Regions from separate parts of the Kitasatospora sp. NPDC096077 genome, predicted to be linked through region 1. Evidence: riboswitches for the same ligand, from Rfam matches in the RefSeq annotation. Region 1 holds a riboswitch; each other region holds the start of a gene.
The links. Region 1 has a riboswitch for cyclic di-AMP ahead of ABTZ03_RS15435 (glycoside hydrolase family 16 protein). Riboswitches for the same ligand answer to the same signal wherever they lie in the genome.
Positions count from the first base shown of each region.

Region 2: another riboswitch for cyclic di-AMP. It lies ahead of ABTZ03_RS12135 (transglycosylase family protein); the one in region 1 lies ahead of ABTZ03_RS15435 (glycoside hydrolase family 16 protein).
Region 3: another riboswitch for cyclic di-AMP. It lies ahead of ABTZ03_RS28240 (NlpC/P60 family protein); the one in region 1 lies ahead of ABTZ03_RS15435 (glycoside hydrolase family 16 protein).
Region 4: another riboswitch for cyclic di-AMP. It lies ahead of ABTZ03_RS11150 (M23 family metallopeptidase); the one in region 1 lies ahead of ABTZ03_RS15435 (glycoside hydrolase family 16 protein).

Region 1 covers NZ_JBEOSV010000013.1:156,335-159,542, reverse strand. The annotation lists gene ABTZ03_RS15440 (IclR family transcriptional regulator) at 1-65, shown strand, start outside; gene ABTZ03_RS15435 (glycoside hydrolase family 16 protein) at 228-1,544, opposite strand; cyclic di-AMP (ydaO/yuaA leader) riboswitch at 1,553-1,660, opposite strand; gene ABTZ03_RS15430 (esterase/lipase family protein) at 1,985-3,208, opposite strand, start outside.
Region 2 covers NZ_JBEOSV010000009.1:193,633-196,840, forward strand. The annotation lists gene ABTZ03_RS12125 (LacI family DNA-binding transcriptional regulator) at 1-57, shown strand, start outside; gene ABTZ03_RS12130 (hypothetical protein) at 155-355, opposite strand; gene ABTZ03_RS12135 (transglycosylase family protein) at 568-1,911, opposite strand; cyclic di-AMP (ydaO/yuaA leader) riboswitch at 1,919-2,081, opposite strand; gene ABTZ03_RS12140 (hypothetical protein) at 2,556-3,208, opposite strand, start outside.
Region 3 covers NZ_JBEOSV010000039.1:78,709-81,916, reverse strand. The annotation lists gene ABTZ03_RS28245 (C40 family peptidase) at 1-37, opposite strand, end outside; gene ABTZ03_RS28240 (NlpC/P60 family protein) at 281-1,405, opposite strand; cyclic di-AMP (ydaO/yuaA leader) riboswitch at 1,416-1,572, opposite strand; gene ABTZ03_RS28235 (C40 family peptidase) at 1,909-2,943, opposite strand; gene ABTZ03_RS28230 (NYN domain-containing protein) at 3,143-3,208, opposite strand, start outside.
Region 4 covers NZ_JBEOSV010000008.1:179,937-183,144, forward strand. The annotation lists gene ABTZ03_RS11145 (APC family permease) at 1-782, opposite strand, end outside; gene ABTZ03_RS11150 (M23 family metallopeptidase) at 1,327-1,950, opposite strand; cyclic di-AMP (ydaO/yuaA leader) riboswitch at 1,953-2,127, opposite strand; gene ABTZ03_RS11155 (MFS transporter) at 2,226-3,208, shown strand, end outside.

The DNA of each region.
Region 1 (3,208 bases):
AGTCCGCGCTGGTACCGGTGATGCACCAGATCGCGGCCCGGCTCGGGCAGGTCCTGGCGCCCTGACCTCCGGGTCCACTGACGTGATGCCCCGTCAATTCATCTGCACAGCACGGGTGGAGACGCAAGAACCGGCAGCCGCCCGACCTCGGGGAGGTCGGGAGGCTGCCGGTTCCTGAGAGCGGCTGGTCCTGGGGGTCGGCTGGCCTCGACGGCCTACGCGACGGCCTAGCGGTAGACGCGCACGTAGTCGGCGGAGAAGCTGATCGGGGTGTTCCCCTGCGGCGCCGGGTGGTACTTTCCGGCGCTCACCGAGAGGTTGAGGATCAGGTACGCCGAGAAGTTGGCGCCCACGCCCTTGTTGTCCGAGTACACCTTGACGCCGTTGACGTACCAGTCCACCGAGTTGGCGCCGTAGTAGGTGCCGATGGTCACCCACTGGTCCGCGGCGACGGCCTTGGCGTCGGTGTAGTACTCCGGGTTGCTGGGGTTGACGTGGTTGGTCAGCTCCAGCAGGTTCGGGTTGTCCGGGTGGTACTCGAAGGAGTCGATCTCCCCGTTGCCGTTCTTCCAGGTCCACAGGGCGGGCCAGGCGCCGGCCACGGAGGGCATCTTGACCCGGGCCTCGGCGTAGTCGCCGGTCTTGACCTGGAAGCCCTCCGCGGAGCCCTCGGTGGTCAGGAAACCGGTGTTCCAGGACTGCTGGCCGTTCTCCAGGGCGGGCCCGCCCGGGGTGGCGGTGAAGGTGGCGACGCCGTTCGCGACGGTGACGTTGTTCTTGTTCAGCCAGTCGAGCTTGTTGTCGCCCGGGTTGTGGTTGCCGTACTTGTACGCGGTGCTCTTGTCACCGACCCAGCGCTGGCCCCAGGCGATCGGGCCGTTGAACTCGTCGGACCAGGTCAGCGACTTGCCGGCGATCGGGGAGGACGGCGCCGGGGTGCTCGGGGTCGCGGTGGCGCTCGGGGTCGGGGTCGGGGTGACGCTCGGGGAGGGCTGCGCGGTGGGGGCGGTGGTCGGGACCGGGGTCGGGGACGGCTTGGCGGTCGGGGTCGGCGCCGGGGTCGGGGTCGGCGTCGCGGTACCGGCGCGGGAGACCACCAGCTGCTGCGAGGGCAGGTTGTGCCAGGCGCCGCCGAGGTCCTGCCAGAAGCCGAACTGATTGTACGTCCCGGCGGGCAGGGTGCGCGCGCCGCTGGTGAAGCTGAACCCGCTCGGGCATATCTGCACGTTGCTCGCGTTGCCCGGGAAGTCCAGGTTGGTGCCGCGGGCGTCGCGGACGCCGACGCCGACGGTCTTCGCGGTGACGCAGGACGAGGAGTGCAGGGCCAGCGAAGCGGTGGTGGCCTGGCCGGCGACCATGGCGGCGGGGGCGAGCCGGTCCTGGGTGACGGTCGGGGCGGTGGCGGCCTGGGCGCCGGACGGCAGCGCGAACAGGCCGGCGCCGGTGATCGCGATCGCGCCGGTGGCGGCGAGGGCGGCGTTACGGCCGCGGTGGGAGGGACGGGCGTGGCGGGGCGCGCGACGGCGCCCGGCAGGCTGGTGCATGGCGGGTCCTCTGCGACGCCTGCGAGGTGAGCTGTCGGATTCGGGCTGCAGTTGCCCGGCCGCCTGTGGAGCGGCTTCACCCCTAGCCACGGCCCGCACGCTGGTGCGTACGGGCCGGGCGCTGACCTTGGTTCCCCCGCTCCCGTCCGCTGTGGTGCTCGAGTGCCCGCCGGCGGGTGGACGGGACTCGGCGTCCCGGCGGCGGGGTCCGCGACGGCGGACGACCGTTGCAGGCTAGGCAGTCCGTCCGTGAACGGACAACTGGATCCGGCCGGTTGTCGCACAGCTCACAGTGGTGTCGATCAACGACGCTGCGTGGTCGGCGAGTTGATCAATCCCCGGGCGGTGCCCGGAGGCTCACCCAAGGGCTCGACCGAAGTTCGACCGGGGACTCGGCGAAGGGATCAGCCAAGGGCTCGGCCAAGGGCACGGCCGGAGCTTCAGCCGAGCCAGGCGGCGACCTGGGCCTCGGCGTCCGGCGCCCAGGCCAGCTCCAGGTGGTTGAGCCCGGTGAGCAGCCGGGTGCCGCCGACCGTCGCGATGCCGGTGGTGTCCAGGGCGCTCGCGGTGAACACGATGCCGTCGCTAGGTCCGCGGTTCTCGTTCAGCACGCCCGGGATGTCGGCCGACCCGCCCGCGAGGAGGTAGGTGGGCACCGAGGCCGGGATCCCGGCCCGCTGGAGCGGCGCGATCAGCGAGCCGGCGTCGACGGCCGCCTGGATGCCCTGGCCGGAGGTGTAGAAGCCCTGGCCGCCGTAGTAGGTGGTCCACCAGTCCTGGGCGGTGGTGTCCACCCCGTAGGTCGCGTCCCAGCGGGCCAGCAGCTGGCGCTGGCCCGGGTAGCAGTCGCTGCCGCCGGTCGGCAGCACGCCGAGGCAGGGCTGCGCCGTGTACGTTCCGTAACAGGTCATGTACAGGTGCGGGGAGGGCGCGTTGGCGGTGCCCCCGCAGGCCGGCCAGGTGGCCAGGTCGAAGTCCCAGCCGTGTGCGTAGACGTAGTCGAGCCCGCCGTTCGGCCCGCCGAGGGTGATCAGGCGGCGCACGTCGCCCGCGTACGCCTGTCCCCGCGCCGGGCGCACCGAGGACACGTACGCCCGGGCCGCCACCTCGCCCTTGCTCCAGGCCACCACGTCGACCCGGGGGACGCCGAGCCGGGCCCGGATCAGGGCGAGCGCGTCGCCGACGGCCTGGGCCTGGAGCAGGTTGTCGCCCTGCTTGTGGGCGAAGCCGACGGCGAAGACCCGGCGGCCGGTGCTGGCCAGGTACTGGGCCAGGCCGGTGGAGGGGCAGGCGGACGCCCCACAGGTGCCGCTCTCCCCCGGGTTCGCCCAGGCCCGGTCGGCGTTGTCGTTGGCGCCGTGGACCAGCAGGACGGGCGTGCCGGTGCCGCCGGCGTCCCAGCCGGTGGCCGAGTAGAGCAGGAAGCGTGCCGAGGAGGGCTCGCCGGTGCCGAAGTAGGTGCGGCGGGCGCCGTCCTGGTCACCGCGGCCGTCGGCGGGGTACTGCTCGGGGCCGAAACCCGGGGTGGGGTCGAGGTAGCGCTCGACCTTCGCCCAGCCGTTGCCGGGGGCGGGGAAGGTCGCTTCGAGGGTGAGGGGGACGGCGGTCGCCGTGGCTGCGGTAGGGGCCGCGCCGGCGGTGGGGGCGCCGAGGAGGAGGGCGGT
Region 2 (3,208 bases), on a different contig from region 1:
TTCATGTTCCAGCCGGAGCTGGTGATGCGGGGGTCCACCGGGGCCTGCGCGCGCTGAGGCTGGTGGGTCGCGTCAACTGACGGGCCCCGGAGGGCGGTTGCCTTCCGGGGCCCGTTCGCGTGCGGTCCGGCTCAGCCCTCCTGGGCGGCCCGGGTCAGCCCTCCTGGGCGGTCGGGCGGTCGGTGCTGACCCGGTGGCCGTCGGCGGCGTCGCCGGTCCGGGTCCCGGTGCGGCGGCCGCGGGCCAGGTAGTCGCGGACCACCAGCTCGACGGCGTCCTGGGGGTTCTTGGTGCCGGAGAGCAGCATCGCGTCGATCGCGAGGTTCGCGTCGAGGGTGATGGTGACCTGGGCCATGGTGACTCCTCCTCGGGTGCAGAGCAGCAGCATGCCTGCCGGGGCGGGGTTTGACCATGCGGAGGCCGGTCTCCCGGGTACGCCGAAGCCCCGGGGAGAGCGACCAGACTCTTCCCGGGGCGGTCGGTGGACGGCTGACGACCGACAGTCGATGAAATCCGTCAGCTGTCAGTCGTCATCCGTCGGCTGTCGGCCGCACGCCGACCTCGGGCTCAGACCCGGCCGGCGAAGTCCGGGGCCCAGTTGGCGACGGTCTGGAGACGGACGCCCGAGCTCGGGTTGGCGGCCTCGACGTACTGGCCGTTGCCGATGTAGATGGCGACGTGGTAGACGCCGGAGTCCTGGCCGTTGTTCGACCAGAACAGCAGGTCGCCCGGCTGCAGGCTGTCCAGCGAGACGTGGGTGCTGGCGGCGGCCTGGTCGGCGGCGACGCGCGGGACGCTGATGCCCGCGGCGCGCAGCGCGGCCTGGGTCAGGCCGGAGCAGTCCCAACCGCCGTTGCCGGTGCCGCCGTAGACGTACGCCTGGCCGACCTTCGACTGGGCGAAGGAGACCGCGGCGGCCATGCTGCCGGTGGCGGCCGGGGCCGGGGTCTGGGTCTGGGTCTGGGGAGCCGGCTTGGCGGCGGGCTTGGCCGGCTTCGAGGTGGACGGCTTGCTCTGGTCGATCGGCTTGGCGTTCACGGCACCGCCGTTCGAGGCCTGGCCGGACTTCTGCGAGCGGTCGAACCAGGTGAAGTCGGAGCCGGACTTGGCGGTGCCGGAGGCCTGGCCGGCCTGGGCCGCGCCGCCGTCACCGAAGGTCAGCTGCTGACCCGGGTAGATGGTGTCCGGACCCTCGGTCAGGGTGCCGCGGTTGAGCTCGTAGAGCCGCTGCCAGCCGCCCTGGACGTTGTGCTTGTCGGCGATCGTGGACAGCCAGTCGCCGTCGACGACGGTGTAGCCGCCGGCCTGGGCCTGCGCCTGGCGCTTCTGGGCCCAGGTGCTGTCGGCGGATCCGGTGGACGGGGTGGCGGACGCGGAGTCACCGGAGGCCTGGGCCTGGTCCTGGGCGGGCGCGGCCGGCTTGGCGGGCTTCGCGGCCTGGGAGCCGCCCTGGGCGGGCTTGGCGGCGGGCTTGCTGGTGGCACCGGCGGCGGCACCGGTGGAGGCGCCGGCCGAGGTGTCGACGGACGCCGCGGCGCCGCCCTTGGTCAGCCCGGCCTGGACCGAGCAGACCGGCCAGGCGCCGGGGCCCTGCGAGGCGAGGACCTTCTCGGCGACGGCGATCTGCTGGTCCTTGGTGGCCTGGTTGGCCTGCGGGGCGTAGGCGGTGCCGCCGAAGGCGGCCCAGGTGCTGGAGGTGAACTGCAGGCCGCCGTAGAAGCCGTTGCCGGTGTTGATGCTCCAGTTGCCGGTGCTCTCGCACTGGGCGACCTTGTCCCAGGTGGAGACCGGGGCGGCGTTGGCGGTGCCGGTGGTGAGGCAGGGGACGGTGAGGCCGACGCCGGCGACGCCGAGGGCGGCGATGACGCGACGGGTGCGGCTGGACAGGCGGTTGCCGTTGGAAGGCAGCATGAAGACGCGGTCCTCTCCCACGCCTGCGAGGTGAGCTGTCGGATTCGGGCTGGAGTTGCCCGGCCGCGCTTCTGCGCGGCTTCACCCCTAGCCCTGGACCGTTTCCGGGAAATGGTCCGGGGCGACTTACCTGTGGTTCCCCCGCTCCTGCCGTGATGCGTTTTCGCGCTGCCAGGACATCCGACGGCAGGACTCGGCGTCGCGGATGAACTGGGTCCGTGTGGTCACGAACGGGGAGCACGTTAAGCAGACTTAAGTTCAAACTGCAAATACCTGTGATGCGCATCACGGTTTAGTGTGGAATGCCAAATGGGCCGTAATTCATGATCGAAATTGATCATTTACCGGCAATGTCGCGCTGGATTCTCATAACTGGCTCCGCCTCAGAAGTGAAGTGACGGAGTGTTGAAGCGCAATGGGGGCGTGCGGTGGAACCTGGGGAGCGACGGCGGAGCGCGGGCGCGACAGCGCGCGGGCTATTCATCGACAAAGGCGCCGGAAACGGACATTGCGCCGCATTGACCGCTTAACTCTCCTGCGGGGCAATCCGCGCACGCCGGAAGGGCCCGGAACGCGATCGTTCCGGGCCCTTCGGTGGTGTGGGGTGGCCGCGACGCCGTCGCGGGTGCGCGGACGGGCCTCCGTCAGCCCTCCACGGGCCCCTCGGCGGCCGCGTGGGCCCGCCGGGAGCCCTCCCCGGCGCCGACGGTGGTGGCGGCCTCCGCCTCGGCCTCGGCCAGCTCCTCGGCCGTCGGCGTCGGCAGGGCGGCCAGGTAGGTGGAGGCGATCAGCTGGCCGACGGCCGAGTAGGCGCCCAGCGGCGCGGCCGACGGGCAGCCGGTCTCCTCGGCGGCCGTGGCGAGCAGCTCGGAGTCCGCCTCCGGGCCGATCACCAGCGGGGCCAGCGCCGGACGCTGGGAGCCGGTCTCCTTGAGGTGGTTGACGGCCCCGGCGACCGAGCCGGGCACGTCGAGCGCCGCGGCGACGACCGGGACGGCCAGCCGGGCGGCCAGCAGCACGCCGGTGATCCCGGCCGCGGCGGCCGCCTCCTCGCCGCCGACGGTGGTAAGGACCACGCCGTCCGCGGCGGTCGCGATGGCGAACAGCCGGGCCCGGTCGGCCCGGGCCAGCCCGGCCTCGGACAGTCGTACGTGGACGGCCTCGGCGAGCAGCGGGTGCGGGCCCAGGGTGTCCGTGACGGTCGCGCCGTACTCGGCGGCGAGGGCGTGAAGCCCGGTCAGGAAGTCGTGCGGACCGGGCACCAGCGGCACCACGACGGGCGTCGGCAGTCCGGCCT
Region 3 (3,208 bases), on a different contig from region 1:
CACGGGCGAGCAGTTGGGAACGTCGGTGCACGGCCATGGCGGCAGCGGCTCCAGTCCTGCGGCGCGGCCCCGCGGCCGCGCCCCGATGGGCGGCCGTCGAGCGGGAGTCCGGTGGCAGAGGTTAGCGAGTCCGGGCAAGTGAGTCCAAACCCCTCCCGGCCCGAATATTTGACCCCTATTCGGACATCCGACCGAGTCGCCGGAAAAGCCGCAGGCCCGGCCCTCCGTGGCGGAGGACCGGGCCCGGGAAAGCCTGGCCGGCGTTCTGGCGGAGTCCGGATCAGACCCGAACGATGGAAGCCAGCGGCATGTTGGAGACGGCCTCGTAGCGGACCGAGGCGCCCGGCTTGGGAGCGTGCAGCACCTGGCCGTTACCGGCGTAGATGCCGACGTGGTGGGCGTCCCCGTAGAAGATCAGCATGTCGCCGGGCTGGGCCTGGGAGATGTCCGAGCCGATCCGGGTGCCGGCGCCGGCCTGCTCCTGCGAGGTGCGCGGCAGCGACACGCCGGCCTGGTTGAACGCCCAGACCATCAGGCCGGAGCAGTCGAAGGAGCCGGGGCCGGTGGCGCCCCAAACGTACGGGCTGCCGACCTTGGAGGCGGCGGCGGCCAGTGCGGCGGCACCGTGCGAGCTGCCCGGGGCGACCTTGACCGGCGCGGACGTCGAGCCCGAGCCGAGGTCGCTGCGGCTGTTGTCGCGCGAGGCGCGGTCCGGGGCCGACTGCTGGGAGGCCTTCGCGGCGGCGTCCGCCTTGGCCTTGGCGTCGGCGGCGGCCTTGTCCTCGGCCGCCTTGAGGGCCTGGCGCTCCTGCTCGGTCAGCGTGTTGAGCAGGTCCTGGGCCGCCTTCAGCTTGTTCTGGACCTCGTCCTTGGAGGCCTTCAGCTGCGTGGTGGTGGACTCCAGCTCGGCGAGCTTGCCCTGGGCCTCGGTGCGGTCCTGGTCCAGCTTGCGCTGCTGCTCCTGGAGCTGCTTCAGCTGGTTCTTCTGGGTGCTGCCGGCCTGGTTGAGCGCACCGGCCTGGTTCAGGAAGTTGTCCGGGCTGGAGGAGAACATCAGCTGGACGGTCGGGGATATGCCCCCGTTGCGGTACTGCTCGCCCGCGATCTCCGCGAGGCCGCCCTGCAGGTCGGTCACCTGCGACTGCTGCCGGGCCACCTGGTCCTGCAAGCCGGAGACCTGCTTCTCCAGCTCCTGCTGCTTCTCCTGGGCGGCGTTGTACTTCTCGGTCGCCTGCTCGGCCTGCTCGTTGAGCTGGTCGACCTGCTCCTTGACCTGGTCCTTGGTCGGCTGCGGGTCGGCGTGCGCGCCGGACTGCGCGGAGAGGGCGACGGCCGCTGCGGCGACGCCGGTGAGGATCGAGACACGAGCGCGGCTGGCGGGCTTGGGACGACGATGGGACGCCACGAAGGCGGACTCCTTCTTCCTACGTCCGCCTACCGGGTGAGCTGACGGGTTCGGGCCGGAAGCATGCCCTACGACGCCTCACCGGCCACTACCGCGGCCGACCTGGCGCCGATTCACCCCGGAGGAACGTGTGGTTCCCCGGCTCCGCTCCGCAGCGCCCCCGACTACTGGGCTCCCCTGTCGGGCAGTCGCTTCGACCTGCCCCGCTGTTTCGCGAACTCGGCGGTAACCACCGCCGCCACCCAGGCTGGGTGATCGACAGTGCGGTGGTTCGGAGCACGACCCTAGTAACTGAACCGTGATCCGTTCAAATCCTTGTCAGAAAAAAGACGGAAGATTACCCAGGTTCTTTTGTGAAAATGACTGATCGTGATCGCCGCCGTACGCAAAGCTGATCAGGTCTCATCGCTCGACCACTGAACGGGCCAACCCGAAGCGCCACCCCCGATCGGAGGGTGGCGCGGATCACAGGGCCGGAACGGGGCTCGCGGCGTGTCGTTCCGTCAGATCCGGCGGATGGTGTTGATCGACATCGCGTCGGCCTTCATCACCTTCACCACGTCACCGGTGTGCGGCGCGTGGACCACCATGCCGTTGCCGATGTACATCGCCACGTGGTGCATGTCCCCGCCGTAGATCACCAGGTCGCCCGGCTGGGCCGTGGCCAGCGTGACGGCGGTCCCGATGTGGCCCTGCTCCTGCGAGGTCCGCGGCAGCGAGACGCCGGCCTGGCCGTACGCCCAGACCATCAGGCCGGAGCAGTCGAAGGTGCTCGACCCGGTGGCGCCCCACACGTACGGCGAGCCCTGCTTGCTCATCGCCTTCGCCACGGCCACCGCCGCGTAGCCGCTGGCCGGCGGCAGGTTGCTCAGGTCGACCCGGTCGCTGCCGCGCGAGGCGCGGTCGTCCTGCTGCTGCTGGGCCCGCAGCGCGGCCCGGTCGGCGGCGCTGAGCGAGTTCAGCAGGTCCTGGGCGGACTTCAGCTTGGTGTTGACGTCCGACTTGGCCTGGTTCAGGTCCTTGGTGGTGGAGTCCAGCGAGGCCAGCACGGCGGCCGCCTCGGCCTTCTCCTGGTCCAGCCGGCGCTGCTGGTCGAGCAGGCCCTTGAGCGCCTCGGTCTGGCTGGCGCTGGCCTGCTGGACGCTGGACGCCTTCTCCAGGTAGCCGGACGGGTCGGAGGAGAGCATCAGCTGGACGGAGGGGTCGATGCCGCCGGTGCGGTACTGCTCGCCCGCGACCTGGGCCAGGCCCACCTGCAGCTGGCTCATCTGGTCCTGGCTGCGGGCCACCTGGTCCTGCAGCTGGTCGGCCTGCTTGCGGAGCTGGTCGGCCCGCTCCTTGGCGCCGTTGTACTTCTCGGCCGCCTGCTCCTGCTCCTGCTGGAGCTGGTCGATCTGCGCCTTGACGTCCGACTTGTTCGGCTGCGGCGCGGCGTGCGCGGCCACCTGGGCGGAGAGGGCGACCGCGGTCGCAGCGGCCGCGGTGAGCACGGAGACCCGCGCGCGGCTCGGCTGCTTGGGACGGCGGTGGGAGGCCAAGGGACCGGCTCCTTCTTCCATCGGACTCACCTGATCAGGTGAGATTCCGGAAAATAGGTTTGACGCCAGACCCTAGTGAAGATCTATCCGTTTTGCCACTCCCCCGAAGGCGTGAACTCCGGTTCCCCCACGGGCTTCACCGGATCCGCACACCCCCGCGGTCACCGCACTGAGCTGCCGTCACGCCCTCCGGCCCCGGTCAGGGCCGGGCCAGCCGGTTCAGCAGCAGCACCGAGGCCACCGGGCGCGCGCCCGCCTTCCGCAC
Region 4 (3,208 bases), on a different contig from region 1:
ACCACTGACACCATGGTCGCCCGCGGCACCACCCGCTTCGGGTCGCGCGACTCCTCCCCGTACATCGCGGTCGACTCGAAGCCCACCCAGGAGCAGAACGCGAAGACCAGCCCCACCCCGGCCGCCGCCGTGCCCGAACTCCCCACTCCCTTCAGCCCGTTCAGCGGACTCACGGCCCCGAGCACGATCCCGTCCGGCCCGCCGCCGGCGGCCAGCACGGCCAGCGAGACCGCGCCCAGCACCGCGATCTCCAGCAGCAGCGCCACCCCGAGCACCTTCGCCGTCAGATGCAGGTCGAACCAGGCCGTCACCCCGATCACCGTCAGCCCGACCAGTGCGTACCAGCCCCAGTCGAGGTCCACGCCCGCCTGCGAACGGACCAGCCCGCGCAGCGAGTAGGCGAAGAAGCCGATGACCGAGGCCTCGAAGACGATGTACGCCAGCAGCGCGAGCAGCCCCGACGCCATCCCGGCCACCCGGCCCAGCCCGTGCGAGACGTACCCGTAGAACGCCCCGGCGGCCGTGATGTGCCGGGCCATCGCCACGTACCCGACCGAGAAGACCGTGAGCACCACGGTCGCCAGGACGTACGCGGCGGGCGCCCCGGCCCCGTTGCCCTGCCCGATGATGATCGGCAGGTTCCCGGTCATCGCGGTGATCGGGGCGGCGGTGGCGACCGCCATGAACACCACGCCCGGCAGACCGACCGAGTCCGCCTTCAGCCGGTCGACCCCGTCCGACCCGACCCGCGGCCCGACCGCGTCCCCGCTCCGGACGGTCATCCGGCCTCCTCGTCCACCCGGGCGCGCCCGCCCGTCGGACCGGCCGGGCGCTGACTGCGGACAGGATCGCGCGGCGGGGCACGGCCCACGGAACCACAGATCATCCGAAGAACCTGCGGAGTTGACGCCATGTTCGAGCCGTCGAACGCGGCCCGGGAGCGCCGGGGACGCCGGAGCCGACGAGGACTCCGGACACGACGGTAGCCGGCCCCGGCCGCACGAGAGTTCTCGTACGGCCGGGGCCGGCCGTGGGCGTGACCCGCGCCCAGGTCTTGTCCGGCCGATCTTGGCGGATCAGCGCGCGGCGTTGGGCGCCCGGCTGGGCGTGCGCCCGAGTCGGCCTCGTACTGGACGTACTTGGACGATTCGGGCGTGCGTCCAGGCGGGATGCCCGGCGTCGCGCGCCCGGCAAGATCGGCCGGACAAGACCAGATCCACCGGTGCGGCGATCACCCGGTCGAGCGGTCACCCGACATGACCATCCCGGGTGGTCGATTCGCCCCGCACCAGCGGTGGTTCAGGAATCCCGGCGGGAGCCGGTGGTTCAGAGCGCGACGCCGTGCGCGCGCAGGTAGCTGACCGGGTTGATGTCCGAGCCGTAGTCCGGACCGGTCCGGACCTCGAAGTGCAGGTGCGGGCCGGTCACATTGCCGGTCGCACCGGAGTAGCCGATCTGCTGACCGGTGGCGACGGACTGACCGACCTTCACGCCGATCGAAGAGAGGTGCGCGTACTGCGCGTACTTGCCGTCGGCGAGCTTGAGCTCGACCTCGTTGCCGTAGGCGCCGTCGTAGGCGGCCTTCACCACGACCCCGTTGGCGACGGCGCGCAGCGGGGTGCCGGTGGAGCAGACGAAGTCCTGGCCGGTGTGGTGGCCGGAGGCCCACATGGCGCCCGCCACCCCGTAGGCCTCGCCCAGCACCGGGGCGGCGAGCGGGGCGACGTAGCCGGAGGTGACGGCGGCCGGGACGACCGCGGCCGGAGCAGCGGCGGCCGGGGCGGCGGCGACAGCGGCCGGGGCGGCCACGACGACGGCGGCCGGGGTGCTGGTCGCCTGGGCGTTCATCGCGGTCACGAGCGGCAGGACGAACGAGACGCCGGTGACGGCGGCGGCGATGCCGATGCGGGCGGCACGGGGCAGGGCGATACGACGAGCCTGTGCAGGCATGGAATTTTCCTCTCCGACGCCTGCGAGGTGAGCTGTCGGGTTCGGGCTGGAGTTGCCCGGCCGCATGCGCGGCTTCACCCCGAGCCGGTCCTGGTGGTCCGCGCTGTGAAAGCGCGAACTCCGGTCCGGCGACTTACCTGTGGGTCCCCCGCTCCTGCCGTACAGAGTTCGTTGCGAGCCACCCGGCAGCGGCAGGACTCGGCGTTCCACCCGGCGGATCCGTCCGGGCTGGCCGGGCGGTCGCTGAACTAAAACTCATCCGTTCGGGTGAAGCAATGTCGATCTCTCGAAACGGCGGCCGATCCCGCCCCCGCGGTAACCCTCCGCATGATCCGCCGTACGGTCCGTGCACGATCCGTTCACCCGGAGCCACTGATCCACGACCCTGCGCCGACCGGCGCGGCACCGCGCGACCGGAGGACCACCCACCGTCACCGGCCGACACACCGCCCGGTGACCCTTGTCACGTACACCCCCGTGGGCACAGGATTCGACCCGTGGCCACCTCTCACGCCGGCACCCTGCGCCTGGGCAGCGCACAGGGTCGCTGGGTCCTCCTCGCAACGGTGCTCGGCTCCAGCATGGCGATGCTCGACGGCACCGTGGTGAACGTCGCCCTGCCCCGGATCGGCGCCGACCTCGGCGCCACCCTCGCCTCCCTGCAATGGACCCTGAACGCCTACCTGCTCACCCTGGCGGGCCTGATCCTGCTCGGCGGCGCCCTCGGCGACCGCTACGGGCGGCGCCGGGTCTTCCTAATCGGCGTGGTCTGGTTCGCCGCCGCCTCGGCGGCCTGCGCCGCCGCCCCGACCATCCACGTGCTGATCGCCGCCCGCGCCGTCCAGGGCATCGGCGGGGCGCTGCTCACCCCGGGCTCGCTCGCGATGCTCCAGGCCGTCTTCCACCCGGACGACCGCTCGGCCGCGGTCGGCCTGTGGTCCGGCCTCGGCGGGGTGTCGGCGGCCGTCGGCCCCTTCCTCGGCGGCTGGCTGGTGGACGGCCCCGGCTGGCGCTGGATCTTCCTGCTGAACCTGCCGCTGGCCGCCGCCGTGATCGCGGTGACCTCCCGTTACGTCCCGGAGAGCCGGGACGAGTCCGCCGCCGGCCGCTTCGACGTGCCCGGCGCCCTGCTCGCCGCCCTCGCCCTCGGCGCGATCACCTACGCGCTCACCGCCGCCGGGGAGGGCCTGTCCCCCGCCGTCTGGGTCACCGGCGTGGCCGGTCTGCTGCTGGGCGCGGCCTTCGTGGCCGTGGAGCG